2 regions of the Bradyrhizobium sp. USDA 4501 genome follow, and region 1 is predicted to be linked to the other one. Evidence: riboswitches for the same ligand, from Rfam matches in the RefSeq annotation. Region 1 holds a riboswitch; the other holds the start of a gene.

Evidence for each region. A riboswitch is a leader RNA that binds a small molecule or an ion and turns the genes downstream of it on or off. The one in region 1 is predicted to bind glycine.
Region 2: another riboswitch for glycine. It lies ahead of gcvT (glycine cleavage system aminomethyltransferase GcvT); the one in region 1 lies ahead of ACVWZM_RS36105 (D-amino acid dehydrogenase).

What each region holds. Positions count from the first base shown of each region.
Region 1 is NZ_JBSSEX010000001.1:7,801,013-7,815,686, reverse strand. Features, by position in the region: gene ACVWZM_RS36135 (FAD-dependent monooxygenase) at 1-248, shown strand, start outside; gene ACVWZM_RS36130 (twin-arginine translocation pathway signal) at 288-722, opposite strand; tRNA gene ACVWZM_RS36125 (tRNA-Leu) at 948-1,034, shown strand; gene ACVWZM_RS36120 (hypothetical protein) at 1,203-1,523, shown strand; gene ACVWZM_RS36115 (ABC transporter substrate-binding protein) at 1,801-3,420, opposite strand; gene ACVWZM_RS36110 (M20/M25/M40 family metallo-hydrolase) at 3,686-4,816, shown strand; glycine riboswitch at 4,909-5,015, shown strand; glycine riboswitch at 5,022-5,130, shown strand; gene ACVWZM_RS36105 (D-amino acid dehydrogenase) at 5,199-6,554, shown strand; gene ACVWZM_RS36100 (ABC transporter permease) at 6,715-7,656, shown strand; gene ACVWZM_RS36095 (ABC transporter permease) at 7,660-8,547, shown strand; gene ACVWZM_RS36090 (ABC transporter ATP-binding protein) at 8,689-10,338, shown strand; gene ACVWZM_RS36085 (M81 family metallopeptidase) at 10,561-12,081, shown strand; gene ACVWZM_RS36080 (M20 aminoacylase family protein) at 12,088-13,260, shown strand; gene ACVWZM_RS36075 (amidase) at 13,253-14,671, shown strand.
Region 2 is NZ_JBSSEX010000001.1:7,633,499-7,648,172, reverse strand. Features, by position in the region: gene ACVWZM_RS35285 (cyclic nucleotide-gated ion channel) at 1-432, opposite strand, end outside; gene alaS (alanine--tRNA ligase) at 444-3,131, opposite strand; glycine riboswitch at 3,334-3,422, shown strand; gene gcvT (glycine cleavage system aminomethyltransferase GcvT) at 3,564-4,709, shown strand; gene gcvH (glycine cleavage system protein GcvH) at 4,729-5,094, shown strand; gene gcvP (aminomethyl-transferring glycine dehydrogenase) at 5,118-7,991, shown strand; gene ACVWZM_RS35260 (acyl-CoA thioesterase) at 8,170-8,601, shown strand; gene ACVWZM_RS35255 (hypothetical protein) at 8,632-9,510, opposite strand; gene recA (recombinase RecA) at 9,846-10,934, opposite strand; gene ACVWZM_RS35245 (LuxR C-terminal-related transcriptional regulator) at 11,391-11,699, shown strand; gene ACVWZM_RS35240 (hypothetical protein) at 12,091-12,327, shown strand; gene ACVWZM_RS35235 (hypothetical protein) at 13,071-13,256, opposite strand; gene ACVWZM_RS35230 (hypothetical protein) at 14,219-14,422, shown strand; gene ACVWZM_RS35225 (hypothetical protein) at 14,533-14,674, opposite strand, start outside.

The DNA of each region.
Region 1 (14,674 bases):
CGGCCGTGCTCGCCAAGGCCTTGAGCGACAGCACCGGGGAAAACACCGCGGGCATTCCCGCCGCGTTGACGCGCTACGCACGGGTGCGACGCGGGCGCGTGCTGAAAGTGCAGCGCCTGGCGCGACAGCAGGGCCGCATCTATCATTTGCGCGGGCCGGCGGCGATCGCGCGCGATCTGGCGATCCGCGCCATCGGTCCGGAGCGGATGCTGGCGCGGCAGGACTGGATTTACGACTGGCGCGCCTGAGCTCGGCCAATCACGACCGACCCGTCTGGAAACGCCGGCTTAGTGGACGAGGCCCCGTGGCGCGCGCGGGCCCTTCGCCGCCGGCGTGGGGGTAGCGGGGGCAGCGGCCGCAGGCGTGTCCGGCGTGCTTTCATGGCACCTGCCTTTGCGCCAGGCCTCATCCGCCAGCTTCTGCTGGGAGTGGATCGAGATCAGCTCGTTGCGATAGACCATCTCGGAGACGACAGTACCGCCGACGCCGGTCTCCGCCTTGGCCATCAATTTTTCCTGATCCGCCGCGCGGGTCTTGAGATTGCTGCGCTCGTTCTCGAGCTGCTTGCAATCATAAAGCTCGTACTTGGCGGGATCGGCGAATGCCGACGGCACGGTGTCGCCGATCTGCGCGCAGCCGGAAACGCCCGCGGCCGAGGCGAGCAGCGCAATGACGGCCGCCGCGCGCGACAGCTTCAGGCGGCGTGGGAAACGAACGGACATTCAGCTTTCTTAACCGGGACAGTGTTGAGATTGCCTAAAGCAGCCACCGGTGTCCGGATTGAGGCTCAATCGCGGCGGCGCGCTGCTTATCCCAATGCCCGGCCGCCGAGGCAAATGGAATTGCGGGCCGCCGCTTAAGCCTTTGAAAGCTCACCTGTTAGCACCGGATAATGACAATTCCACTCCGCGCCCAAACGCGCTAGAAATCGGCGCGCCTGGCGCAACGCGGACGTGGCGGAACTGGTAGACGCAAGGGACTTAAAATCCCTCGATGGCAACGTCGTGTGGGTTCGAGTCCCACCGCCCGCACCAACCTTCGCATGCCACGCGCACCCGAGCGGGCCAGCGTCGTGTTTTCCGGCTGTGGCGCAGTTCACACACCGCGGTCGCTGTCTGTCGTAGTCTTGCCCGCATTGGAAATTCCGGCCGCGCATTTTCGCGGCTGTTGCATTTCGAAATCAATTTTGGTCGGAGGCGGCGATGGAGATTGCAAACTGCAATCGGATTGCGAAGGGCAATCGGATTGCCAGCGAAACGGCGCGCGATCATGGTGCCTTTACTCTCCAGCATGGCGACGATGCGGCTCATTGCAGCAACGGGCTCGATGCACAGAAATTCCGCGACGCTGCGCCCGACGACCGCGCGATCTACCGGCGATGGATCCGCGGCGCGATCATGGTGTACGGACTGCTCGCGTTTGCCGCTGGAGCGGCGGTCTGGATGAGCGGAACCGACACCGGACCGACGCAGCTCACGAGCCTGTCGAGCCCGAGCAGCATGAGACCAGATCACGGCGATTAGCGGTCGCCGGTTCGGAACCCGTGCACTGCGTATTCGTTGTCATGCCGCAATTGGAGCATGACGATGCCGAACGACGATCCATCCGCGCAGCGCGCAACCAACCAACCCGATCAGCGCAAGGAGCGCCCCTCCCCGCCGCAGCACGCACCACAAGGCGGACCACCGCTCAGCGACGGATTGGAGCAGCTCCGCGACAGCCACACCTGACACGCGACAGCGCGAAAAGAAAATGGCCGGGACAAGTCCCGGCCATTTGTTTTTGCGTCAAGCCGCAAGCTTACTCGGACTTGTCGATATTCCAGAAGATCGGCGTCGCCGGGCCGTCGAGCACACCGGTCAGCGACTTCCGCCATGCGCTCGGAATGGTGTACTGGCCGAGCGGAACGTAGATCACCTGATCGTAGGCCTCGGTCTGGATTTCCGCGGCGATCTTCTTCTTTTCCTCAGCCGAGCCGGCGCGCGCGAACTTGTCACGCAGCTCCTCGATCTTCGGGTCTTCGGCCCAGCCGAACCAGCCGCCATTCTTGCCGCGACCGGTGATCGACGCGTTGACGATCGGATCGGAGACGTCGGCCGCGACCCAGTTGGTGAAGAACATGTTCCAGCCGCCTTCCTTCGGCGGCTTCTGGCTGGCGCGGCGGGTCACCACGGTCTGCCAGTCGGTGGCCTGCAGGTCGACCTTGAAGCCGGCCTCGCGCAACTGCTGCGCAGCCACGACCGGTTGGGCTTTCAACGTCGTGACGTCGCCCGGCGCCATGATCACCACGGGGGTGCCGTCATAGCCGGATGCGGCAAGCGCCTTCTTGGCTTCCGCCAGGCCGTTGCCCTTCACCAGCGTTTCGGCCCCGACGTCGGTCTCGAGCGGCGTGCCGCAGACGAAGAAGGCGCCGCAGATCCTCTGGTACTTGGCGTTGCCGACCAGCGCGTCGAGCACGTCCTTCTGGTTCATCGCCAGGAACGCAGCCCGGCGCACCTTCGGATTGTCGAACGGCGGATAGAGGAAGTTCATGCGTCCGAGGGTCTGGAAGCCGAACTTGTTCAGGACGTCGATCTTGAGATCCGGATTGGCTTCGAGCACCGGCAGCATGTCGAACGGAAGGTTCTCCATGAAATCGATGTCGCCGGATTGCAACGCGTTCACCGCGGTCTGCGCATCGGCCATCGTGACCCACTCGACACGGTCGACCTTGACCACCTTGCCGCCCGCGGTCCAGCTCGCAGGCTCCTTGCGCGGCACGTAGTCCTTGTTCTTCTCATAGACCGCCTTCACGCCCGGCTGGAATTCCGCCTGCACGAATTTGAACGGTCCGGAGCCGATCTGTTCCGGGATCGGCTTGTCCGGCGGCGTCTCGGCCAGACGCTTCGGCATCATGAACGGCACGCGCGATGACGGCTTGCCGATCGATTCCAGCACGAGGCCGTAGGGTTCCTTCAGCTTCAGCGTGATGGTCTTGGCGTCGGTCGCCTCCAGGCTCGCGACGAAGTCCATCAGCTTCTGGCCCATGCCGTCGACCTTGCCCCAACGCTGCAGCGAGGCGACGCAGTCTTCCGCGGTGACCGGCGCGCCGTCGTGCCACTTCAGACCGTCGCGCAGCGTGAACGTGTAGGTCAGCTTGTCGTCGGAAACCTTCCAGTCCGCCATCTGCGGCTGGATCTTGAAATTGGAATCCGTCGCCAGCAGCGTGTCATAGATCATGTAGCCATGATCGCGGGTGATGTAGGCCGTGGTCATGATCGGATCGATGACGCGCAGATCCGAGTGCATCACCGCGGTGATGGTCTTGCCCGCGGCCATCGCCTGCGGCGCGAATGACAATTCCTGCGGCGCGAACGACAGCGCGAGCGCCGTCAACGCGGCCGCTAGCGTGCGGTGTTTCCAACGCGAGATAGGGAACATGCAATCTCTCCTGACGTGTAACTGGTCAAAGCCGGCTTATTCGTTATGCATGTGGTTCGTTATTTAGGCGAACTAACATGCTGTATGGCTTGTGAAATCGAGACTTGCACCAAGCGCCAAGCGCGTCAATCGGTTTCAGGTCGCATCGGACGTACACAAACGAATGAGGCCGCGCGCCAGATTTTGGCTTTACAAAATCGTCGGCTGAGATTTTCGTAACGCGCGCGCGATGCCGGCGCCGTCAGAACAACAAGAGAGAACAACGATGAACCCCGCCAATCTCCCCTTTGATTCCGAAACGATGCTGCAGGGCCTGCGCAGCTGGGTGGAATGCGAAAGCCCGACCTGGGACGCCGCCGCGGTCGAACGCATGCTCGATCTCGCCGCCCGCGAGATGGCGATCATGGGTGCGACGATCGAGCGCATCGCCGGACGCCAGGGCTTCGCGGGCTGCGTCCGCGCCCGTTTTCCCCATCCGAAACAAGGCCAGCCCGGCATCCTGATCGCCGGCCATCTGGACACCGTTCACCCCGTCGGCACCATCGAGAAGCTGAAGTGGCGGCGCGAAGGCAACAAGTGCTTCGGGCCGGGCATCTTCGACATGAAGGGCGGCAACTACCTGTCGATCGAGGCGATCAGGCAATTGGCGCGCGCCTCCTTCACGACCCCGCTGCCGATCACCGTGCTGTTCACCCCCGACGAAGAGGTGGGCACGCCGTCGACGCGCGACATCATCGAGGCGGAAGCCGCGCGCAACAAATATGTGCTGGTGCCGGAGCCCGGCCGTCCGAACAACGGCGTCGTCACCGGCCGCTATGCGATCGCGCGCTTCAACCTGGAAGCCACCGGCAAGCCCAGCCATGCCGGCGCAACGCTGTCTTCCGGCCGCTCCGCGATCCGCGAGATGGCGCGGCAGATCATCGCCATCGACGGCATGACCACCGAGGACTGCACCTTCTCGGTCGGCATCGTGCATGGCGGCCAGTGGGTCAATTGCGTCGCGACGACCTGCACCGGCGAAGCGCTCAGCATGGCCAAGCGCCAGGCCGATCTCGACCGTGGCGTCGAGCGCATGCTGGCACTGTCGGGCACCGCCAACGACGTGACCTTCAAGGTGACGCGCGGCGTCACCCGCCCGGTGTGGGAGCCCGATGCGGGCACCATGGCGCTCTATGAAAAGGCAAAAGGCCTTGCTGCAGCGATGGGTCTCGATCTGCCGCACGGCAGCGCCGGCGGCGGCTCGGACGGCAACTTCACCGGCGCGATGGGCATCCCCACGCTCGACGGCCTCGGCGTTCGCGGCGCCGATGCACATACGCTCAACGAGCACATCGAGGTCGACAGCCTCGCCGAACGCGGCCGCCTGATGGCGGCACTGCTGGCGACGCTGGACTGACATCGATTTGCACTGCACAACACGTTGGCACTGCCGGATCGAAATTTAGCCTTGTCCATTTTTGAGGCTTCGCCTACGGTCCGGCCGTTCAACGCGACGATGCGGGAGAGATCGAAGCGACAACAATCGTGTTGTTGGCTTCGGCGCCGACGGAGCAACCGCCCCGGAAACTCTCAGGCAAAAGGACTGTATCGTCAGGACGATCTGGAGAGAGACGAACATGGCCGCACATCAAGGGCCATGACGTCCACCGAAGGGGATAGTTCGCTTCTGGCCACAGCCCGATGCGGATCAAGCTCTCAGGTACCGTGACATATGGGGCGCCGATGCCGGTTTCACCGGTGGTTCGGCGACTCTAACCCACGGGAGCCTGACGACTATCATGCCACACATCGCGATCATCGGCGCCGGCATCACCGGCGTAACGACGGCCTATGCCCTGCTTGAACGCGGCTACAAGGTGACTGTCCTCGACAGGCATCGCTACGCCGCGATGGAAACCTCGTTCGCCAATGGCGGACAACTCTCCGCCAGCAATGCCGAGGTATGGAACAGCGCCGCGACCATTCTGAAGGGGCTGCGCTGGATGTTGAGAAGCGACGCGCCGCTGCTGATGAACCCGAAGCCGAGCTGGCACAAATATTCCTGGATCGGCGAGTTCGTAGGCCACATCACGCGCTATCGCGGCAACACCATCGAGACCACGAAGCTCGCCATCGAAGCGCGCAAGCATCTGTTCTCGATCGCAGAGCGCGAAAACATCGCCTTCGATCTCGAACGCCGCGGCATCCTGCACGTCTATCACGACAGGGCCGGCTTCGAAGCCGGCCTCAAGGTCAACACGCTGCTGCAGCAAGGCGGGCTCGACCGCCGGCCGGTGACCCCGGACGAGATCCGCGTCATCGAACCCGCGCTGCAGACAACCTGCTATGGCGGCTTCTTCACGCCGTCGGACGCGACCGGCGATATTCACAAATTCACGCGTGGGCTTGCCGACGCCTGCATCCGCCGTGGCGCGAGCTTCGTCCATGAAGCCGACGTCGACACGATCGCACACGGCGATGACGGCTTCCGCATCGGCTGGAACGAAGCTGCTTCACATGATGCTGCGGTCGCGACGCGACAGCAGCTACAGGCGGACGGGATCGTGATTTGCGCCGGCGTGGCGAGCCGCCACTTCGCCAGCCTGCTCAACGACCGCGTCAATGTCTATCCGGTGAAGGGCTATTCGATCACGGTGCAGCTCGATGCGCCGCAAAGCCGGAATGCTCCAACCGTCAGCCTGCTCGATGAGGCTGCGAAGATCGTCACCAGCCGGCTCGGCGCCGACCGCTTCCGCGTCGCCGGCACCGCCGAGTTCAACGGCTTCAACCGCGACATTCGCGCCGATCGCATTCAACCGCTGGTGGACTGGGTGCGGCATCATTTCCCAGAGATCGACACGTCGAAAGTCGTGCCATGGGCGGGCTTGCGCCCGATGATGCCGAACATGATGCCGGTGGTTCGCGCCGGACGGATTCCGGGCGTGTTCTACAATACGGGCCACGGTCATCTCGGCTGGACACTGTCGGCGGCGACGGCGCAGATGGTGGCCCAGGCGATCGACGATTGGCGCGACCTCGACACGCCGCCGATGGCGCCGACGTTCGGTGCCGGGCTCGACGTGCCTGCCAACGCCCGCAAAGCTGAAATCAATCCACCTTCCAGTGGACTGCTTCGAACTTCACCGGAGGAATAATCGCGGCCAACAGGACTGATTAGCTGCACCGCAAAATCCGCAGCACCGATGGCATGGGACTTGCTCAAGTTCTACCGTGAGTCTGCTACCATCTGTGCTACGGTCCGGTGTGCAACGGTCCCGCTGGGGACTTCATCGACCACAACCCAACGGATCAAATTTGCTCGGATATCTGCTTCGCCGCATCCTCGCCGCCATTCCCGTGATGGGCGTGGTGGCTCTGTTCGTGTTCCTGTTGCTGCGGCTGACGCCGGGCGACCCGGCCGCCATCCTCGCCGGCGACAACGCGACGCCCGAACAGCTCGAACGCATTCGGACCTCGCTTGGTCTGAACGAGCCGATCTACATCCAGTTCTACACCTGGATCGCCAAGTTGCTGCACGGCGACCTCGGCGTCTCCCTGATCTCGAACAAGCCGATCCTCGAAATGATCGTCCCGCGCCTCGAGCCCTCGATCTCGGTCGCGCTGGCCACCATCATCCTGTCGATCCTGGTGGCGGTGCCCCTCGGCGTGATCGCGGCGTGGAAGCACGGCACCTGGATCGACCGCTTCGTGATGGGGCTTTCCGTGCTCGGCTTCTCGGTGCCGGTGTTCGTCATCGGCTATGTGCTGATCCAGATCTTTGCGATTGATCTGCGCTGGGTTCCGGTACAGGGCTTCAAGAGCATCTCGGCCGGCTTCGGTCCGTTCTTCCAGCGCCTCATCCTGCCGACCTGCACACTCTCCTTCATCTATGTCGCGCTGATCGCACGCATGACGCGGGCCTCGATGCTCGATGTGCTCGGCGAGGATTACGTGCGCACGGCGCGGGCCAAGGGCATCGGCGAGACCGGCGTGCTGCTGCGCCATGCGCTGCGCAACGCCGCCGTGCCGGTCATCACGGTGATCGGTTCCGGCTTCGCGCTGCTGATCTCCGGCGTCGTCGTCACCGAGAGCGTGTTCAATCTGCCCGGCATCGGCCGCCTCACCGTCGATGCGGTGCTGGCGCGCGACTATCCGGTGATCCAGGCGATGATCCTGTTGACGTCGGGTATCTACGTCGCGGTCAATCTGTTGATCGACCTCGCCTACACCCTGCTCGATCCTCGTATCCGGTACTGAGCAATGGCGATCGAAACCCTTCCCGAATCCTCGCTTCCCGTCACCCGGCCGTTCCGCGTCAAGTTCGGCTTCCTGACGTCGACGCCGATCATCGCGGTTGCGACGATCAGCCTCGCCCTCATCATCCTTATGGCGATCTTCGCGCCGCTGCTTGCGCCGCACGATCCTCTGCTGCTGACGCCGTCGCAGCGGCTGAAGCCGTCGAGCGCGCAATATCTGCTCGGCACCGACGCTTATGGCCGCGACCTGTTGTCGCGCATCATCTACGGCGCACGGATCTCGCTGGTGATCGGGCTCGGCGCCGCCGTCTGCTCGATCGCCATCGGCCTTCTGATCGGCCTCGTCGCCGGCTTCTTCCGCTGGGTCGATGCGGTGCTGATGCGCGTGATGGACGGCTTGATGGCGATCCCCGCCATCCTGCTCGCGATCGCCGTGGTGTCGCTGTCGGGCGCCAGCATCTGGACCGTGATGGTCGCGATCACCATCCCCGAGATCCCGCGCGTGGCGCGGCTGGTGCGCTCGGTGGTGCTGACCGCACGCGAGGAACCTTATGTCGAGGCCGCGATCTCGCTCGGCACCAGCCTGCCGAAGATCATGTGGCGGCATTTGATGCCGAACACGATCGCGCCGCTGATCGTGCAAGGCACCTATGTCTGCGCGTCCGCGATCCTGACCGAGGCGATCCTGTCGTTCCTCGGCGCCGGCATCTCGCCGGAAACGCCGACCTGGGGCAACATCATGGCCGAGGGCCGCGCCTATTTCCAGGTCAAACCGTCGCTGATCTTCTGGCCGGGGCTGCTGCTCTCGATCGCCATTCTCAGCGTCAACCTGATCGGCGACGCCGCCCGCGACGCGCTCGATCCCCGCATGAAGCAGCGTGAGGGCAAGTGACGGCTTCAGCTCTTCTGAAGCCGTCATTCCGGGGCGATGCGAAGCATCGAACCCGGAATCTCGAGATTCCGGGTCTGGTGCTGGCGCACCATCCCGGAATGACAGTGGGTAAATTCCTTCACAGCGCCAAGAGACCCTGACATGACCAACGTCGTCCTCGACATCAGCAATCTCGTCGTCGGCCTCGGCCGCAAGGCGGATGCGCATCGCATCATCGACGACCTCTCGCTGCAGGTACGTGAAAGCAAGACGCTGTGCCTGGTCGGCGAAAGCGGCTCGGGCAAGTCGGTGACATCGCTCACCGTGATGGGCCTGCAGCAGAAGGGCACGCTGGTGCCGTCTGGCGGCAGCATCAAACTGGTCGGCGAGGAACTGCTCACCGCCAGCGACCGGCGGCTGCGGCAACTCCGCGCCACGCGGATGGCGATGATCTTCCAGGAGCCGATGACCGCGCTCAATCCGGTCGTGCCGGTCGGCCGCCAGATCGACGAGGTGCTGCGTGCCCATACCGATCTCGACGCCCGCGCGCGGCGCCAGAAGATTTTGGCGATGATGGAGCATGTGCGGCTGCCGGACGTGGAGCGCATCTTCTCCTCCTACCCGCACCGCCTCTCGGGCGGTCAGCGCCAGCGCATCATGATCGCGATGGCGCTGGTGCTGGAGCCGAAGCTCCTGATCGCGGACGAGCCGACCACCGCGCTCGACGTCACCACCCAGAAGCAGATCCTCACCTTGATCCGCGACCTGCAACGCGATCACGGCACCGCGGTTCTGTTTATCACCCACGACATGGGCGTGGTGGCCGAGATCGCCGACCGCGTCGCGGTGATGCGGCACGGCCACCTGGTCGAAACCGGCCCGCTGCAGGACGTGCTGCGCAATCCGAAGATGGAGTACACCCGCAACCTCTTGTCCTCGGTGCCGAGCCTGGTGCCGCGCGCGCCGCGCCCGGAGACGACCGAGCCCGTGGTGCTGGAAGCCAACGAGCTCAGCAAGGTCTACCGGGAGCGGTCGCTGTACGGCAAAGCCCGCGAGGTCGCCGCCGCCAGCAACGTCACGCTCACTCTGCGCAAGGGCCGCACGCTCGGCATCGTCGGCGAAAGCGGTTCCGGCAAGTCGACGGTCGCGCGCTGCATCGTCCGCCTGATCGATCCGACCTCGGGCGGGGTGCGCCTCGCCGGCCGCGAGATCTCCGACCTGTCGCGCCGGCTGTTGCAGCCGCATCGCCAGAAGATCCAGATCATCTTCCAGGATCCCTACCGCTCGCTCAATCCGCGCGTCACCGTCGGCGAGAGCATCGCGGAAGGCCCGGTCAATTACGGCATGCCGCGCAAGGACGCGCTGGCGCGGGCGCGCGAGCTGCTCGAGCTCGTCCATCTGCCGCCCGACGCGATCTCGCGCTATCCGCACCAGTTCTCCGGCGGCCAGCGCCAGCGCATCGCGATCGCGCGCGCGCTGGCGCTCGATCCCGACGTGCTCGTCGCGGATGAGGCGGTGTCCGCGCTCGACGTCTCGGTGCAGGCGCAGGTGCTGGATCTGCTCGACGAAATCCAGCGGCGGCTGGGCATCGCGCTGCTGTTCATCACGCATGATTTGCGCGTCGCCGCACAAATCTGCGACGACGTCGCCGTGATGCAGCATGGCCGCGTCGTGGAACAGGGACCGGCCGCCGAGGTGCTGACCAATCCGCAGCAGGCCTATACCCGCGCGCTGCTCGATGCGGCGCCCGGTCGCGGCTGGGACTTCGCCAACTTCCGCCCCGTTTCGGAAGGCATTGTGGCGACGGCCTAGGTCTTTAGCCTCAAGCCTTTCCGCCCACAGGGCATGCAAATCCGCTGGTGCTCCCCGGCTTGCGCTGGGCGCGACGACACGCTTAACGTCGCGCGCTAGAGCGTGGCCCTGAAGGTGGACACCGGTCTTCCCCGGAGATCACGCTCCAACCAACGAGATGAGATCATGACGCGCGTCGTTATGATCGCATCATGATCGAAGAAACGTATCGAGACCGACTTGATGACCCGCATTGCCGTTGGCGGCTTCCTGCACGAGACCAATACCTTCGCACCGACGAAGGCAACCTATGACGATTTCGTGCATGGCGGCGGCTGGCCGTCGATGACGCATGGCGCCGACGTGCTCAAGGTCATGCGCAAGATCAATGTCGGCCTCGCCGGCTTTGTCGAGGCGGCGGAAGCCAATGGCTGGGAGCTGGTGCCGACGATCTTCGCCGCGGCGAGCCCGTCGGCGCATGTCAGCAAGGATGCGTTCGAGCGGATCGTGACGGAAATGGTCGACGGCATCGCCGCGGCCGGACCGATCGATGCCGTCTATCTCGACCTGCACGGCGCCATGGTCACCGAGCATTATGACGACGGCGAAGGCGAAACGCTGGCCCGCGTGCGCAAGGCGATCGGCAACGACCTGCCGCTGGTGGCGAGCCTCGATCTGCATGCGAATGTCTCGCCAAAGATGATCGAGCATGCCGATGCGCTGATTGCCTACCGCACCTATCCGCATGTCGATATGGCCGAAACCGGCCGCGCCTGCGCCCGGCATCTGGCGCTGATGCTCAAGTCCAGGCAGCGCTTCGCAAAGGCGTTCCGGCAACTGCCGTTCCTGATCCCGATCAGCTGGCAATGCACCAACGACCAGCCGACCAAGGGCATCTATCAGAAGCTCGCCGCCCTCGAGAGCGACGCGGTGCCGACGCTGTCGTTTGCGCCGGGTTTCCCGGCCGCCGATTTCAGGGATTGCGGGCCGAGCGTATTCGCGTACGGCCGGACCCAGGCCGATGCGGATGCCGCCGCCGACAAGGTCGTCGCCCTGGTCGAGAGCCATGAGGACGATTTCGACGGCCGGATCTATTCGCCCGACGAAGGCGTGCGGCTGGCGATGGAACTGGCGAAATCGGCGAGCCGGCCGATCATCATCGCCGACACCCAGGACAATCCCGGCGCCGGCGGCGATTCCGACACCACCGGCATGCTGCGCGCGCTGGTGCGCAACAAGGCGAGTGCCGCAACCGGCGTGATCTACGACCCGCAATCCGCGAAGGCCGCGCACAGCGCCGGTGTCGGGGCATCAGTCACGCTCGAGCTCGGCGGCAAGTCCGGCATTCCCGGCGACGCGCCATACCGGGAGACTTTTGTCGTCGAACAGCTCTCGGATGGCAAATTCGTGGCTCCCGGTCCCTATTTCGGCGGCCGCGACATGGACATGGGCCCCTCGGCCTGCCTGCGGGTCGGCGACGTCCGCGTCGTGGTCGGCTCCTACAAGGCCCAGCTTGCCGACCAGGCGATGTACCGCTATGTCGGCATCGAGCCGACGGCACAGAAGATTTTGGTCAACAAGAGCTCGGTACACTTCCGTGCCGATTTCGAGCCGATCGCCGAGAAGCTCTTGATTTGCGCCGCTCCCGGCGCGATGCCCGCCGATACCGCCACGCTGCCATGGAAACATTTGCGTCCCGGCATTCGTATCAAGCCGAACGGCCCTACTTTCACACCCACCTCCCCATCACGCACAAACGGATAGAGAGCCATGCCGACCATTGAGCGCATCGACAGTTTTGCCGACGAACTCACCGCCATCAGACGGGATCTGCATGCGCATCCCGAGATCGGCTTCGAGGAGATCCGCACCTCGGGCATCGTCGCCGACAAGCTGACGAGCTGGGGCATCGAGGTGCATCGCGGCCTCGGCGGCACCGGCGTGGTCGGTGTGCTCAAGGGCAAGGGCAACAGCACCAAGAAGATCGGCCTGCGCGCCGACATGGACGCGCTGCCGATGGAGGAGAACACCAATCTGAAGTGGCGCTCGACCATTCCCGGACGCTTCCATGGCTGCGGCCATGACGGCCACACCACGATGCTGCTCGGCTCGGCGCGCTATCTCGCCGAGACCCGCAATTTCGACGGCACCGTGCATTTCATCTTCCAGCCGGCCGAGGAAGGCCTCGGCGGCGCGCGCGCCATGATCAAGGACGGCCTGTTCAAGCAGTTCCCCTGCGACGAGGTCTATGGCCTGCACAACGCGCCCGACCTCAACCATGGCGAGATCGCGATCCTGCCGGGCCCGGCAATGGCCGCAGCCGACTTCTTCGACATCAGGATCCAGGGCTACGGCGCGCATGGCGCGATGCCGGAGCGCTCCAAGGACGCGGTCGTGATCGCAATGACGCTCGGACAGGCGTTGCAGTCGATCGTCAGCCGCAACGTCGATCCGCTGCAGGCTGCGGTGCTGTCGATCACGCAGATCCATTCCGGGTCGGCGTACAACGTCATTCCCGGCGAAGCCTGGATGTGCGGCACGGTGCGCTGCTTCTCCGACGAGATCCGTGAGCTGATCCGCAAGCGCATGCGCGAAATCTCCGCCGGCTTTGCGGCGGCATATGGCGCCGAAATCTCGGTCGAGATCCGCGACGGCTTCAGCGTACTGGTGAACCAGGAAGAGCAGTCCCGCGTGGTCGAGGAAGTCGCGCGCACCGTCGTCGATCCGGCCAAGGTGATCACCCGCTCGACACCCAAGATGGGCAGCGAGGATTTCGCCGACATGATGCAGGCCATTCCCGGCGCGTATTTCTGGGTCGGCCATGACGGCTCCGTGCCCGTTCACAATCCCGGTTACGTTCTCGACGACAAGATCCTGCCGATCGGCGCCAGCATGTTCGCCCGCATCATCGAGAAACGCATGCCGGCAGGTGCGCATGCATAAGCCCAAAGGGGACGCCATCACGTCGCTGCACGATCTCTCCGCCGTCGACCTGCTCGCCGGCTATCGTGCCAAGCAATTCTCGCCGTCCGAGGTGCTGGAGGAAATCATCTCCCAGGTCGCGACCTGGGAGCCGCACATCAAGGCGCTGTATTTGTACGACCCGGAAGGGGCGCGGAAGGTCGCCAAGACCTCGACCGAGCGCTGGCAGCAGGCCGAGCCGGCCGGCACGCTCGATGGCGTTCCCGCCACCATCAAGGACAATGTCGCGACCAAGGGGCAGCCGGTGCCGCTGGGCGCGGCGAGCGTCAAGCTGGCGCCCGCGGAGAAGGATGCACCGCCCGCCGCGCGGCTGCGCGAGGCCGGCTGCGTGATCTTCTCCAAGACCACGATGCCGGACTACGGCATGCTGTCGTCGGGCCTGTCCTCGTTCCATCCCCTGACCCGCAATCCCTGGGATGTCAGCAAGAACCCCGGCGGCTCGAGCGCCGGCGCTGGCGCGGCAGGTGCTGCCGGCTATGGTCCCTTGCATCTCGGCACCGATATCGGCGGCTCGGTGCGGCTGCCGGCCAACTGGTGCGGCCTCGTCGCATTGAAGCCGAGCCTCGGCCGTGTGCCGATCGACCCGCCCTATGTCGGCCGCGTCGCCGGTCCGATGACCCGCACCGTCGACGACGCCGCGCTGATGATGAGCGTATTGTCGCGTCCCGATCGCCGCGACGGCATGAGCCTGCCGGCGCTCGAGGTGAACTGGAAGGCGCTGGAGAAGTCGCCACGCAAGCTGCGCATCGGGCTGATGCTCGACGCCGGCTCCGGCCAGAAGGTCGAGAAGGAGGTTCGCGAGGTCGTCGTGAAGACTGCGAAGGCGTTCGAATCCGCCGGCGCCGTCATCACCGAGATCGACGGCATCCTGACGCCCGAGATGCTCGAAGGGCTCGACAATTTCTGGCGCGCTAGGACCTGGGACGAGCTGTCGAAACTGTCGCAGGCCGACCGCGGCAAGACCCTGCCCTACATCCTCAACTGGGCCGAGGCCGGCGCAAAGCTCTCCGGCGTCGATGTGGTGCGCGGCTTCAACATGACGATGGCGATCCGCGCGGCCGCCGCGAAATTGTTCTGCGAGGTCGACTACGTGGTCTCGCCGGTATCGCCGGTGGTGAACTTCCCGGCCGAGTTCGCCGCGCCGCTCAACGACCCGGCAAAGCCGTTCGAGCACATCTGCTTTACCGTGCCGTGGAATATGTCGGAGAACCCGGCGCTGTCGATCAACGGCGGCTACGACAAGAAGGGCTTTCCGATCGGCGTCCAGATCATCGGCCGCCGCTTCGACGACATCGGCGTGCTCGGCATGGGCAAGGCGTTCGAAGGCCTGCGCGGCCCGCAGAAGCCGTGGCCCGCGCCGCCGAAGAAGTAAAGC
Region 2 (14,674 bases), 170 kb from region 1:
GAGGAACGGCAGCATGCCGAACAGCACCAGCGCGGTCTTGTCGCCGGTCGCAAGCGCGACGGCCGACGGCAGGAAGGCCAGCAGGTCGATCACGCCGAGCGCCGAGAAGGCGTATTCCAGCCGCGCCCGCGCCGGCGTCATGTCGCGCAGCGAGTGGCCGACCACGCTCCAGAGCCGCGCGGCATATTCCAGCGCGAAGGCGATGACCGCCGCGATCTCGATGGTCGTCAGCAGCCAGCCGAACTGCGCGTCGATCTCGGGCACGGAGGCCAGGATCGCCGCCAGCACATCGACGGCGATGATGGCGACGATGACCCGGGCAAAGCGCAAGCCGCCCGAATGCGGCAGATCATCGCGTTCGAGCAGCTCGTAGAGACGGTCGCGCAGCCCGGGATCGCCGATCGTGGGCTTAAGCGGAGCCGTCGCCACGATCAGCCTCTCCGTCAGGCGCCAGCCGATGCCTGTTGGGTCATGGCCTGTTCGATCGCCGACAGCGCGGCGTCGGCCTTGGCGCCGTCGGGCCCGCCGGCCTGCGCCATGTCGGGCCGGCCGCCGCCGCCCTTGCCGCCGAGCACCTCGGAGCCCTTGCGCACGAGCTCGACCGCGTTGAACCGCGCGGTCAGATCGGCAGTGACGCCGACCACGATGCCGGCCTTGCCGTCCTCGGTGACGCCAACGATCGCGACCACGCCCGAGCCGATCTGCTTCTTGCCGTCGTCGACGAGACTCTTGAGATCCTTGGTCTCGACGCCCTCGACCGCGCGCGCCAGCAGCTTGACATTGCCGACCTCGCGAACGGCTGAGGCGGCGCCGTTCGACGCACCGCCGCCGCCCATCGCGAGCTTCTTGCGGGCGTCGGACAAATCGCGCTCGAGCTTCTTGCGCTCTTCCATCAGAGCTGTGATGCGCGCCGGCACGTCGTCGATCGTGGTGCGCAGCTCCAGCGCCGCGGTCTTGGCCAGCGCGATGGTGTCGTTGGCGTGCTTGCGCGCATGATGCCCGGTCAGCGCCTCGATACGGCGCACGCCGGACGCGACCGCGCCCTCGCTGGTCACGGAAATCATGCCGATGTCACCGGTGCGGCGGACATGGGTGCCGCCGCAGAGCTCGACCGACCAGCCAAGCGCGTTCTGGCCGTGATCGCGGGCGCCCTTGCCCATCGACACGACGCGAACCTCGTCGCCGTATTTCTCGCCGAACAGCGCGCGGGCGCCGGCCTCGCGGGCATCGTCGACGCCCATGACCCGGGTCGTGACCTCGTCATTCTCCAGCACGACATCGTTGGCGATGTCCTCGATCCGGGCGAGCTCTTCCGGCGTGATCTGCTTCGGATGCACGAAGTCGAAGCGCAGCCGGTCCGGCGTCACCAGCGAGCCGCGCTGCGCGATGTGATCGCCGAGCACCTGGCGGAGCGCCTCGTGCAACAGATGCGTCGCCGAATGGTTGGCGCGGATCGACGAGCGCCTGGTGTGGTCGACCTCGAGCTGTAATGCGGTGCCGACACCGAGCGTGCCCTGCTCCACCGTGCCGAGATGCACAAAGAGATCGCCGGCCTTCTTCTGCGTGTCGGTGACGCGGAACTTAACGCCCTCCCCGGTCAGCACGCCGGTGTCGCCGACCTGGCCGCCGGACTCGCCGTAGAACGGCGTCTGGTTCAAGACGATCGCGCCGCTCTCGCCGGCCTTGAGGCTCGCGACTTCGGCGCCGTCCTTGATCAGCGCCGTCACCGCGCCTTCCGCGCTCTCGGTCTCGTAGCCCAGAAACTCGGTCGCGCCGAGCTTCTCGCGCAGCGGGAACCAGATCGCTTCGCTCGCCGCCTCGCCGGAGCCCGCCCAGGACGCACGCGCCTTGATGCGCTGGCGCTCCATCGCGTCGGTGAACGCCGCCTGGTCGACGCTGATACCGCGCGACTTCAACGCGTCCTGGGTCAGGTCCAGCGGGAAACCAAAGGTGTCGTACAGGGTGAAGGCGGTGTCGCCGTCGAACATGTCGCCCTTCTTGAGGCCGGCGCTCTTCTCGTCGAGCAGCGACAATCCGCGCACCAGGGTCTTGCGGAACCGCGTCTCTTCCAGCCGCAGCGTCTCCTCGATCAGCTTCTCAGCGCGCACTAAGTCCGGATAAGCCTGGCCCATCTCGCGGACCAGCGCCCAGACCAGCCGATGCATCAGCGGCTCGCTCGCGCCGAGCAGCTGCGCATGGCGCATCGCGCGGCGCATGATCCGGCGCAGCACATAGCCGCGGCCCTCGTTCGACGGCAGCACGCCATCGGCGATCAGGAAAGCCGACGAACGCAGATGGTCCGCGATCACCCGGTACGACGCCACGTTCCGCGCGTTCGGCCCATGGCCGAGCGCCGACGATGCCGCATCGATCAGGTTGCGGAACAGGTCGCTCTCGAACACGCTTTCGACGCCCTGCAAGATCGACGCCATGCGCTCCAGGCCCATGCCGGTATCGATCGAGGGACGCGGCAGCGCCACGCGCTCCTCCTTCGTCACCTGCTCGTACTGCATGAACACCAGGTTCCAGAACTCCAGGAAGCGGTCGCCGTCCTCCTCAGGCGTGCCCGGCGGACCGCCCCAGATGTGCTCGCCGCGATCGATGAAGATTTCGGAGCACGGCCCGCACGGGCCGGTATCGCCCATCGCCCAGAAATTGTCCGAGGTCGCGATCCGTATGATGCGGTCATCCGAGAAGCCGGCGATCTTCTTCCAGTGGCCCGCCGCCTCGTCGTCGTCGTGGTAGACGGTGACGAGCAGCTTGTCCTTCTTCAGCCCGAACTCCTTCGTGATCAGGTTCCAGGCCAGCTCGATCGCGCGCTCCTTGAAGTAATCGCCGAACGAGAAGTTGCCGAGCATCTCGAAGAAGGTGAGATGGCGCGCGGTGTAGCCGACATTGTCGAGGTCGTTGTGCTTGCCGCCGGCGCGCACGCATTTCTGCGCCGTGGTGGCACGCTGATAGGGACGCTTCTCGATCCCGGTGAAGACGTTCTTGAACTGCACCATGCCGGCATTGTTGAACATCAAGGTCGGGTCGTTGCGCGGCACCAGCGGCGACGAGGCCACGATCTCGTGCCCGTTCGCCTTGAAGTAGTTCAGAAATGTCGACCTGATGTCGTTGACGCTGCTCATGTTCATCCAATCGGAAAAAGTGGCCGGCCAGCCGCAAAAAGGCGTCATTTTCCGGCCGAACGCTTTTAGACATTGCCAGCTGCGGTGTCCAGAAACTGTGCAGGCGGATCATGGGCTTGCCGCGGCAGCACAAAGCCCATTGGATAGTTGCTGCAGCTGCGTTGACAGTCTTGGTGGCGCCGTGTTTTCTACCTACCTATACCTAGTCACGTCGGGAGAGACCGGCCTTACCGCCGGCGCCGAAGGAGCAACCGCCCCGGAAACTCTCAGGCAAAAGGACCGCGTGACGTCTGACATCTGGAAAGAGACGCTGGGGTTCGCCCCGATGCGTCCGCCGACGGGATAATACTCTCAGGCACAGCGACAGATGGGGCTTTCTGCAGGTTTCTCAAGGGGAAATAGGTCCCCGGCGGGAACCGCGAGGGCCCTGTGATGCTTGCGCGCGAAACCTCCCCGCTGAAACAGACCCCGCTGCACGCGCTGCACCTTGCGCGGGGCGCCAAGATGGTGCCGTTCGCCGGCTATGACATGCCGGTGCAATACGCGGCTGGCGTGCTGAAGGAGCACCTGCACACCCGCAAGGAAGCCGGCCTGTTCGATGTGTCGCACATGGGCCAGCTCGTGCTGAAGGCCAAATCCGGCAAGGTCGCGGATGCCGCGCTCGCACTGGAAAAACTGGTGCCGCAGGACATCGTCGGCATCGCGCCGGGACGGCAGCGCTACGCGCAATTCACCAATAATGACGGTGGCCTGCTCGACGACCTGATGGTGGCGAATTTCGGCGATCACCTGTTCCTGGTGGTCAACGCCGCTTGCAAGGCCGAGGACGAGGCGCATCTGCGCGCGAATCTCTCCGACGCCTGCGAGATCATCTCGCTGGCCGACCGCGCGCTGATCGCGCTGCAGGGCCCGAAAGCGGAATCGGCGTTGGCGAAACTTTGTGCAGATGTCGGTTCGATGAAATTCATGGATGCCGGTCCGCGCCGGCTCAGTGACGTCGACTGCTTCGTCTCGCGCTCCGGCTATACCGGCGAGGACGGCTTTGAGATTTCCGTGCCCGCAGACAAGGTGGAAGCCCTGGTCACCGCGCTGCTCGACAATCCCGACGTGTTGCCGATCGGGCTCGGCGCGCGCGACAGCCTGCGGCTCGAAGCCGGGCTGTGCCTCTATGGCCATGACATCGACACCACGACGACGCCGGTCGAAGGCGCGCTGGAATGGTCGGTGCAGAAGGTTCGCCGCAGCGGCGGCGCCCGCGCCGGCGGCTTCTCCGGCGCCGACAAAATTCTCGCGCAATTCGCAGATGGCGCTGCGCGCCGACGGGTCGGCCTGAAGCCTGACGGCCGCGCACCGGTGCGCGAAGGCGCCGCGCTGTTCGCCGATGCCGGCTCGACCGAGCAGATCGGCAAGGTGACCTCGGGCGGCTTCGGCCCGAGCCTCAATGCGCCGGTTGCGATGGGCTACCTGCCCACGGCCCTTTCCGCCGTCGGCACCACCGTTTTCGCCGAAGTGCGCGGCCAGCGGCTGCCGCTGAAAGTCGCCGCTACGCCCTTCGTCCCCAATACCTACAAACGCTGAACGCCAAAGGATCGACCCCATGACGACGCTGTACACGTCCGACCACGAATGGCTCCGCATCGAGGGCGACGTCGCCACAATCGGGATCACCGACTATGCGCAGTCGCAGCTCGGCGACGTCGTGTTCGTCGAACTGCCCAAGGTCGGCCGCAGCCTGAAGCAGGCCGAGGCCGCCGCTGTCGTCGAATCCGTCAAGGCCGCCTCCGACGTTTACGCGCCGATCTCCGGCGAGGTGGTCGAGGTCAACGACGCGCTCGCCGCCGAGCCCGCACTGGTCAATTCCGACGCCGGCGGCAAGGCCTGGTTCTTCAAGCTGAAGATTGCCGACAAGGGCGAGCTCGGCGGCCTGATGGACGAGGCCGCCTACGCCGCGCACACCGCCTAAAGGATCACTCCGAGGATCACGTCATGAACGCGCCCTTCAAGCCGATCAACGAAGCCGCCACCGATTTCGTCCGCCGCCACATCGGACCGTCGCCGCGCGACGTCAACGCGATGCTGGAGACGGTCGGCGCCGCGAGCCTGCAGGCGCTGATGAACGAGACGCTGCCGGCGTCGATCCGGCAGAAGGCGCCGCTCGATCTCGGCCGGGCGCTGAGCGAGACCGAGGCGCTCGCGCATATGGGCGAGCTCGCCGCGCAGAACCAGGTGTTCACCTCGCTGATCGGCCAGGGCTATTCCGGCACCATCCTGCCCGCCGTGATCCAGCGCAACATTCTGGAGAACCCGGCCTGGTACACCGCCTATACGCCGTACCAGCCGGAGATCAGCCAGGGCCGGCTCGAGGCGCTGTTCAACTTCCAGACCATGATTTGCGATCTCACCGGGCTCGACGTCGCCAACGCCTCGCTGCTCGACGAGGCGACGGCAGCGGCGGAAGCGATGGCGCTCGCCGAGCGGCACTCGCAGGTCAAGGCGAAGGTGTTCTTCGTCGACAAGGAGGTGCATCCGCAGACGCTGGCGGTAATGCGCACGCGCGCCGCGCCGCTGGGCTGGGCGCTGGTGGTCGGCGATCCCTTGACCGAGCTCGACAACGCCGATGTGCTCGGTGCGCTGCTGCAATATCCGGGCACATCGGGCGCGGTACGCGACCTCAAGCCTGCCATCGCGTCGCTGCGCGCCAAGGGCGCGCTTGCGATCGTCGCGGCGGACCTGCTGTCGCTGACGCTGCTCGCCTCGCCCGGCGAGCTCGGCGCCGACATCGCGATCGGCTCGGCGCAGCGGTTCGGCGTGCCGATGGGGTATGGCGGACCGCACGCCGCCTATATGGCGGTGCGCGACACGCTGAAGCGCTCGCTGCCCGGCCGCATCGTCGGCCTCTCGGTGGATTCGCGTGGGCAGCCCGCCTATCGCCTCGCGCTGCAGACCCGCGAGCAGCATATCCGCCGCGAGAAGGCGACCTCGAACATCTGCACCGCGCAGGTGCTGCTCGCCGTGATCGCCTCGATGTATGCGGTCTATCACGGTCCCGAGGGCCTGACCCATATCGCACGCAGCGTGCATCGCCGCGCCACCGTGCTCGCGGCCGGCCTGCGCAAGCTCGGCTTCGCGCCGACCAGCGAAGCGTTCTTCGATACCGTAACCGTCGAGGCTGGTAGCAAGCAGATCGAGCTCGTCACCCGCGCGCAGGCGGAGCGGATCAATCTGCGCATCGGCGCGACCACGCTCGGCATCGCGCTCGACGAGACCTCGACGCCGGAGACGGTCGAGGCGGTGTGGCGCGTGTTCGGCGGCAAGCTCAGCTATGCCGAGATCGAGGCCGGTGCGCACGAGGCGCTGCCGAAGGAGCTGCGGCGCACCAGCGCCTTCCTCAGCCATCCGGTATTCAACACGCATCGTTCCGAGACCGAGCTGCTGCGCTACATGCGCAAGCTCAGCGATCGTGACCTCGCGCTCGACCGCGCGATGATCCCGCTCGGCTCCTGCACGATGAAGCTCAACGCCACCACGGAGATGATCCCGCTGACCTGGCCGGCGTTCGGCAATCTGCATCCGTTCGCGCCCGCGGATCAGGCCAAGGGCTATCACGCGCTGTTCAAGCGGCTGGAGCAATGGCTGTGCGACATCACCGGCTATGAGGCGGTCTCGCTGCAGCCGAACTCCGGCGCGCAGGGCGAATATGCCGGATTGCTGGCGATCCGAGGCTATCACCTCGCGCGCGGCGAGCCGCACCGCAAGGTGTGCCTGATCCCCTCCTCCGCGCACGGCACCAATCCGGCCTCGGCTGCGATGGTCGGCATGGAGGTCGTGGTCGTCGCGTGCGATGCGCGCGGCGACGTCGACGTCAATGATCTTCGCGCCAAGGCGGAGAAGCACTCCGCCAACCTTGCCGCGGTCATGATCACCTATCCGTCGACCCACGGCGTGTTCGAGGAGCATATCCGCGAGATCTGCGACATCGTGCATGCCCATGGCGGCCAGGTCTATCTCGACGGCGCCAACATGAACGCGCAGGTCGGACTGTCGCGGCCCGGCGATTACGGCGCCGATGTCAGCCATCTCAATTTGCACAAGACCTTCTGCATTCCGCATGGCGGCGGCGGCCCCGGCATGGGCCCGATCGGCGTGAAGGCGCATCTTGCGCCCTATCTGCCGGGCCATCCCGCAACCGACGGGGCAACTGCGCACGCCATCGGCCCGGTGTCGGCCGCGCCGTTTGGCTCGGCGTCGATCCTGACCATCTCCTACATCTACATCCTGATGATGGGCGGCGAAGGTCTGACGCGCGCCACCGAGATCGCGATCCTCAACGCCAACTACATCGCCGCACGGCTGAAGCCGCACTTTCCGGTGCTGTACCGCAACGAGCGCGGCCGCGTTGCGCATGAGTGCATCGTCGATCCGCGGCCGCTGAAGACGACCAGCGGCGTCACCGTCGACGACATCGCAAAACGCCTGATCGACTACGGCTTCCACGCGCCGACCATGAGCTTCCCGGTGGCGGGCACGCTGATGATCGAACCGACGGAATCGGAATCGAAGTTCGAGATCGACCGGTTCTGCGACGCCATGATCGCGATCCGCGACGAAATCGCGGAGATCGAGAAGGGCCGCTGGAAGGTCGAGGCCTCGCCCCTGCGCCACGCGCCGCATACCGTGCACGACATCGCCGACGATGTCTGGAACCGGGCCTACACCCGCGCCGAGGGCTGCTTCCCGGCCGGCGTGTCGCGCTCGGACAAATACTGGAGCCCGGTCGGCCGCGTCGACAACGTCTATGGCGACCGCAATCTGGTGTGCTCGTGCCCGCCGGTCGAGGATTATGCGCAGGCGGCGGAGTAAAGCGCACCATTGTTGCAGCTACGTCGTGCTGCGTCTCTGACGCGTGATTCACTCGGTGTCATTCCGGGGCTCGCGAAGCGAGAACCCGGAATCTCGATCCACGACTTCCGGATTCCGGATTCGCGACTGCGTCGCGCCCCGGAATGACGGAATGGTCCGGCCCGCGGCAGGAGGAAACATGCGCGAGGAATTCTGGTTCCATTTCCCGTTTCGCGTCCGCTATTCGGAGGTCGACGCGCAGGCCGTGGTGTTCAACGCGCACTACCTCACCTATTTCGACACCGCGATCACCGAATATTTCCGCGCGCTCGGCTACGACTATCTCGGCGAGGTGGCGCGGACCGGCATCGACTTCCACACTGTCAAATCGGTCGTCGAGTACAAGGCGCCGATCCGGTTCGACGAGGACATCGAGGTCTGCGTGCGGGTCGCCAAGATCGGCCGCTCCTCGATCAATCTTGCGCTCGCGATCTTCGCCAAAGGCTCCGATGATTTGCGCGCCACCGGCGAGATCATCTGGGTCGCGACCGATCAGAAGACCCATCAGTCGGTCGCGGTGACCGAGGATTTGCGGGCACTGATCGCAAGCCGGGAGAAGACGCTGGCATAGGCTGATTGCGCACACAGGTGCGGATCAGGCTTACGGGGCAACCAAGGCCCGGCTTTCGGCGTCCCAGCGCCACAGCCGCTCATTGGTCAGTTCGGTGCCGCCCCACCAGCGATGGATCGTGTTGTATTGGCTGAAGTCGAGCTCGCGATCCGACACTTCCTGGCCGAAATCGGTGAGCGACAGCCGACTGTGCAGGAGTCGGTTGTTTCGGGCCTTCAGATCGTCGGGCGCTTCGATCTCCGCGGGGAATCCGGTCAGGACCGGTGATGGACAATAGGCGAGCCGGTCCAGGATCAGCTCCGCTTCCTGAAAATCGAACACGCCGCGTTCCCTGTTCAGCTCGCTTGAAAGGACCTGTGGGCTTGTCTCGCCGTCGGCGACGAGATCCAGCATCCGCAGTTCGGACGCGCCGAGGCCGGTGTCTTGCCCGGGTAGCTCCTCGAGCAACGCAATCAGTGCCGCGCGGAGCTGCGGGATGGCCGACAGATCCTGCATGAGAAGGTCGAAACAGGGCTCGGGCGTCGGAGCGCGATAGGCAGTCCAGGCGCGACCGGCCAATTCCAGCCGATCATCGGTCACCGCAAGTGCAGGCAACCGCCATTTCGCCAAGCTCTCGCCTCGGTACCCGCCGATCTCGACATCGGTCTGGACCAGCTTGAGCTTCGCTACGATGTGGCGGTGCGGGCGGAGCACGTCGAGCAACCAGGCCAGCACCAACTGGTCATTCGGCTGGGGATCAGCCCATAGCTCGACGCTATCGCAACGCTCGCACAACTCGACAAGCCCAATGTCCCGACCGATCGAGCCGGTCCATCTTGAACTGGCGAAGTCGAGCCAGTGCGTGTCGAAATCGACATGCTTTGCGGAACGCGGTTCCAGCAGGGTCGTGAGGTCACCCGACGAGGGCATTTTCCCCCAAACGAAGCGCGGCCTCAACCCGACGACGATGTCCGCCCTTCCCGCCTACCTCGGGCGATAGCTCGCGAGTTCACTTGTCGCCAGGATCAGACTTGTCACGATGCTCTCCGGCTACGCGCGATGGCATCAGCACCGCAAGCTGAGGATCAACTGCTTTACAAAAGACACACAAAACCAAACGGGCGCCGAAGACGTCGGCAACCCAACGTCCTCAGCGCCCGCTTGCAGCGAAGTCATGTGATGATTTGAGCATGATCTCCGGACAAACGCTTCGCGTTTGTCGCGAGGGAAAACCGCTTCGCACTTTTCCGGATCATGCTGGAGGCTTACTCTTCGGTCGGCTCCTCGCCCTCGGCGTCGCGTTCGGGCGTGCCGGCGAGGATCTGCTCGGAGATCAGGCCGGAGTTCTGCCGGATCGCGGCTTCGATCTTGGCGGTGATGTCGGGATTCGACTTCAGGAATGCCTTGGAATTCTCGCGACCCTGGCCGAGCCGCTGGCTGTCATAGGAGAACCAGGCGCCGGACTTCTCGACGATGCCGGCCTTGACGCCGAGGTCGAGGATCTCGCCCATCTTGGAAACGCCCTCGCCATACATGATGTCGAACTCGACCTGCTTGAAGGGCGGCGCCAGCTTGTTCTTCACCACCTTGACGCGGGTGGTGTTGCCGACCACCTCGTCGCGCTCCTTGATCGCGCCGATGCGGCGGATGTCGAGGCGGACCGAGGCATAGAACTTCAGCGCGTTGCCGCCGGTGGTGGTCTCCGGCGAACCGTACATCACACCGATCTTCATGCGGATCTGGTTGATGAAGATCACCATCGTGTTCGACTTGTTGATCGAGGCGGTGAGCTTGCGCAGCGCCTGGCTCATCAGGCGGGCCTGCAGACCCGGCAGCGCATCGCCCATCTCGCCCTCGAGCTCGGCCTTCGGCACCAGAGCCGCGACCGAATCGATCACCAGCACGTCGACCGCGCCGGAGCGCACCAGCGTGTCGGCGATCTCGAGTGCCTGCTCGCCGGTGTCCGGCTGCGAGATCAAGAGCTCGTCGATGTTGACGCCGAGCTTGCGCGCATAGACCGGGTCGAGCGCGTGTTCAGCGTCGATGAAGGCGCAGATGCCGCCCTTCTTCTGGCCTTCCGCCACCGTGTGCAGCGCCAGCGTGGTCTTGCCCGACGATTCCGGCCCGTAGATTTCGACGATGCGCCCCTTCGGCAGGCCGCCGACGCCGAGCGCGATATCGAGCCCGAGCGACCCCGACGACACCGTCTCGACATCCATCGAACGGTCGTTCTTGCCGAGCTTCATCACCGAGCCCTTGCCGAACTGGCGCTCGATCTGGGAGAGCGCGGCTGAGAGGGCCTTGGACTTGTCCATGGAGGATCCTTCGACGATACGCAGTGCGGTGGCGGACATTTGGGATGTGCTCCTTATGGCGGGGATTCGCTAGCGGGAAAACGGGCGAAGAGATCGGGCGGAATGCGTTGTTGATTGGAACCTCGTACCACGTTTGTTCTATGTTCGCAATATGTTCTTTCGAGCAGATCGGTACTGGCCTGTTTCCATCCTTAGTGGCCTGCTTTGAAATTTCGAGTGGCCTAGTTTGGATTTAATCCTGTGGCAACCAAGGGTTGGCCGATGTTCTCGGTAGGACTACTGAGTCGCCCATCGGATGTTCTGGCTTTAGCAATCGTTATGGTCCGCCAAGTGTTCTCCCTCCACAAGGGAGAAGCGTTACCGGGGTTCTCCGTTGGTGAATGGAGCGTGCCAGCCCAATGGCACAAACTGCACTACACAACTTATTGCCGGCGGGTGTAAGTTCCAGCTCCAACGCAGGAGTTGTGTCATGGGCAGTGACATACTTATAAGCGCGTGCATTGTCCTGTTCGGACTAAGTCCACTCATCATCGTCGGTATTGCAATGTTCGCGCCGTGACGGCGCTGATACTGAGCCCGCGTGAAAAGAAACTCCTGAGGCGCATGGCTCTCGGGCGGCGTGATACTCAGATCGCCACGCAGATCGGCGGAACAGAAGCGCAAATATCGGTCCAGCGCCTTCGCTTACTCAGGAAGCTCCACATCCACTCTCAAGCTCAGATCGTGGACGCGGCGGAAAGATTGGCTAGTTGGCCTACAGTAGTCTTTCGCAAACCTGGCTCGGTGCATCGGGCCGCCCGGTAGATGGCCCCAGCAACGGCCCCTACAGCCCCCAAAGTTGCTGGGGCCGCTCAATAGTGCGTATTTCGCAAAAACGGGACAGCGGTTTTCGGCCAGTACCAACAGATCGGTACTGGCCGTATTTAAGTCCCCGTATCCTAGTTTGAATGTTCGGATTAAGCGAACGGAAACCGTAGCTTGGCCGGTGTTCTCAGTAGGACTACCGAGGCGACCCATCGGATGTTCTATCCCCGTCCCGCCTTTGACCGAGATCAGGGAATTTAATCTTGAGAGAACGAACCGGGGGCAACGGAACGTGATACGATATCATCATCACCGGCCAAGGCTTTGCCCGTAGGCGTCGGTGGCTGAGAGACCAACAGCGCTCCCGCCTGCATAGGAAGGGAGCGCGGCCATGCCGAACCATTCCACAATAGCGCACCGCGAGATGCAGCTTCGCCATCTGGAGCAAGCCGAGCGGCATATTGCCCAAGGCGAACGACACATTGCCGAGCAAGAGGGACTGATCGAGCACCTTGCCAATCACGGGCACGATCTAGCGGAAGCGAAGAAGCTTCTGGATAACTTCTACTCATGCCAGGTTTTGCACGTTCAGCACCGCGACCGAATCCGCAGAGAGCTGGGAGAGTAAAGGGCCACCTCAGTTGACGGCCTATTCTCATCTAGCGCACGATTAATTTCCTAGCGTGGCACAAACTGCACTTTGTTTTGGTGGTCATCCCGAGTTAGATTCCAACCTCACGCAGAGGTTGTGTCATGACCAGTGACCTACTTTTTAGAGCGAGCATTGTGGTGCTGGGGCTGTGCCCCATTGCTATCGCTGCGATTGCAATATTCATGTGAGAAAGCGGCCGCCTCACTTGGCGGCCTCTTTCATTACGGGCCCTTCCCGTCGAATCGCTGCGACATATGACGTGAATCCGGTCGCGTGAATGAGGTGCTGAAAGGCTCTCGACATCGCGGCAGTCGAGAAGCGGCGCTATCTCGCAGGTCAGCTTGAACTATGAAGCCCGGCGCGAGCCGGGATTTTTCTTGGCCCAAAGAACGGCCCCAGCGAGGGGGTACACGCCGAGGCCAAGGCGGTTGGATCATCCATGAGATGACAGGCTCATCACATAAACAGGGCGCCTATGCCTACGATGAGCGCTACGAACGATATCGCCGCGAACGCCATGAAGCCGTACTCGACGCCGTCGTGGTGACTGAGCCTGAACATACAGAGAGCTTGCGCCACGGTCTTCGTGTCCGCATTAAAGTAGGCATGTCAGCGATAGCGCCCTAATTGCGGTTCCAGGCTTAACTTAAGCGAAGATTTTTGAAACGATTCCCTCGATGCCGCTTTTATTGCTCATGCAACAGGCGACCGAGGTTCATCTAGTCCGAGTGACGACCGATGACGGCGAGGTCCAAATCTGGCTCGCCGCGACCTCGCGCGAAGAAGCCGTTGACCGAGTGCTGGATGCAATCCCGGAGGGATGGGCTGTTAGCCTCATTCGGCGACAGCTGGCCGCCGATCACATCCCAGTTCTCAACATGGCGGCCGGAGAAGTGCGCCGGCATCAGGTGTCCTGAAGAAACGGCCCCAGCGCGTTGGAACGAACGCTGAGACCGCCTCACCGCGCCGCTACTGGGCAGGGGCTCCGAGTGTTGCGGCCCCAGCCAAACTGGATTCTACATAAACAAACGGCCCCAGCACCCCGACAGGGAGGCTGAGGCCGAGGAGCGCCCGTGGGGTAGGGAAAGATTCTGGACGCCCCCACCTCAAGCTAGAACCTCCATGGCGCCGAGGGGGCAGTTTTCCATGGCGCGCGACAGCTTTGATTTTTCGAGTGGCCGGCTTGGCTTTAACCCCGGCGTAACCAAGGGCTAGCCGATGTTCTCGGTAGGACTATTGAGAAGGTCCTCAGATGTTCTGGCCCCATAATTTCCTGCGGGTCGCGATCTGTTCTCGCGGAATGTTTACTGGAACAATTGACCCGGCAGTGCCCTTATTTGGGGGCCCCCAGCCAGACAGGTAGCCCCCCGACTGCTGGAGGAAAACCCGCCTCCGGGACGGGTTGGCGGCCCCCTGTTGGGGCCGTTTAAAATTCCGTAGTTCTCCGGCCAAGAACAAAGTTCCGGCCATGCGACGCGCCTTGCGCCCGAAGTTCCCCTGATAATCAACAAGTTAACCTGACAGGCGCGACGGCGTCCGATAACGGCTTGGCACAATCTGCATACTACCTTGGTACCCCTCCTGAGCCCTGGAAAAACTCCGTAGCGTTCGACGGGAAGACTCGGGTTCCGCCAGTGTTCGTAACATTGGCCTGCTCCAAGCAACGCGAATTGGGCGGCGCTGGGCAGGCAACATGGCTGGCGACCGTTCCGTGGCGACGCTGCCGGCGGACGAATCCTTTCCGGAATCCACCACGACGGCCCGAACGGGCGCGGCCTTTCACACGATCTTTTTACGGGCGCTAATCATTGCTACAACTAATGGTTTAAATATCGACGACCGCCCTTCCTTCGCGGAACCGATACAGATGATCCACAGGGGCATCGAGTTCAGCGTCACTCAGCTGATGGCCGGCGTCTGGACGTGGCGCTTCCAGATCGGCGATCGCGTCTTCACGGGCAAGACCGAAGCAAAGCTCGATCTTCTGGCGATCCGCCGCGTGCAGCTGCGGATCGATCGCGAGCTGAACAATCTGGGGCGGGAACGGACCCGCGGCAGCAATGGGGACTGAGGCACAGTCTATCGTGCACGCCCCGGTGCCCTGACGCGCTGGCCTGCAGAGCTTCGGTTCTAATTAAAATTAGAACACACGAACCGGCGCCCGCTTCGCTCGAAAACGCTTCAATCCGCGCTGGCCAGCCGCCGCATCGTGAACTCGATGTCGCCGCCGGGAAGCTCGCGCCAGCTCTCGACGGCGCTCATATAGGCCGCCTTCGGATAGCGCTTGAGAAAGTCACGCGCCCTCACGCGGGCCTGATCGCGT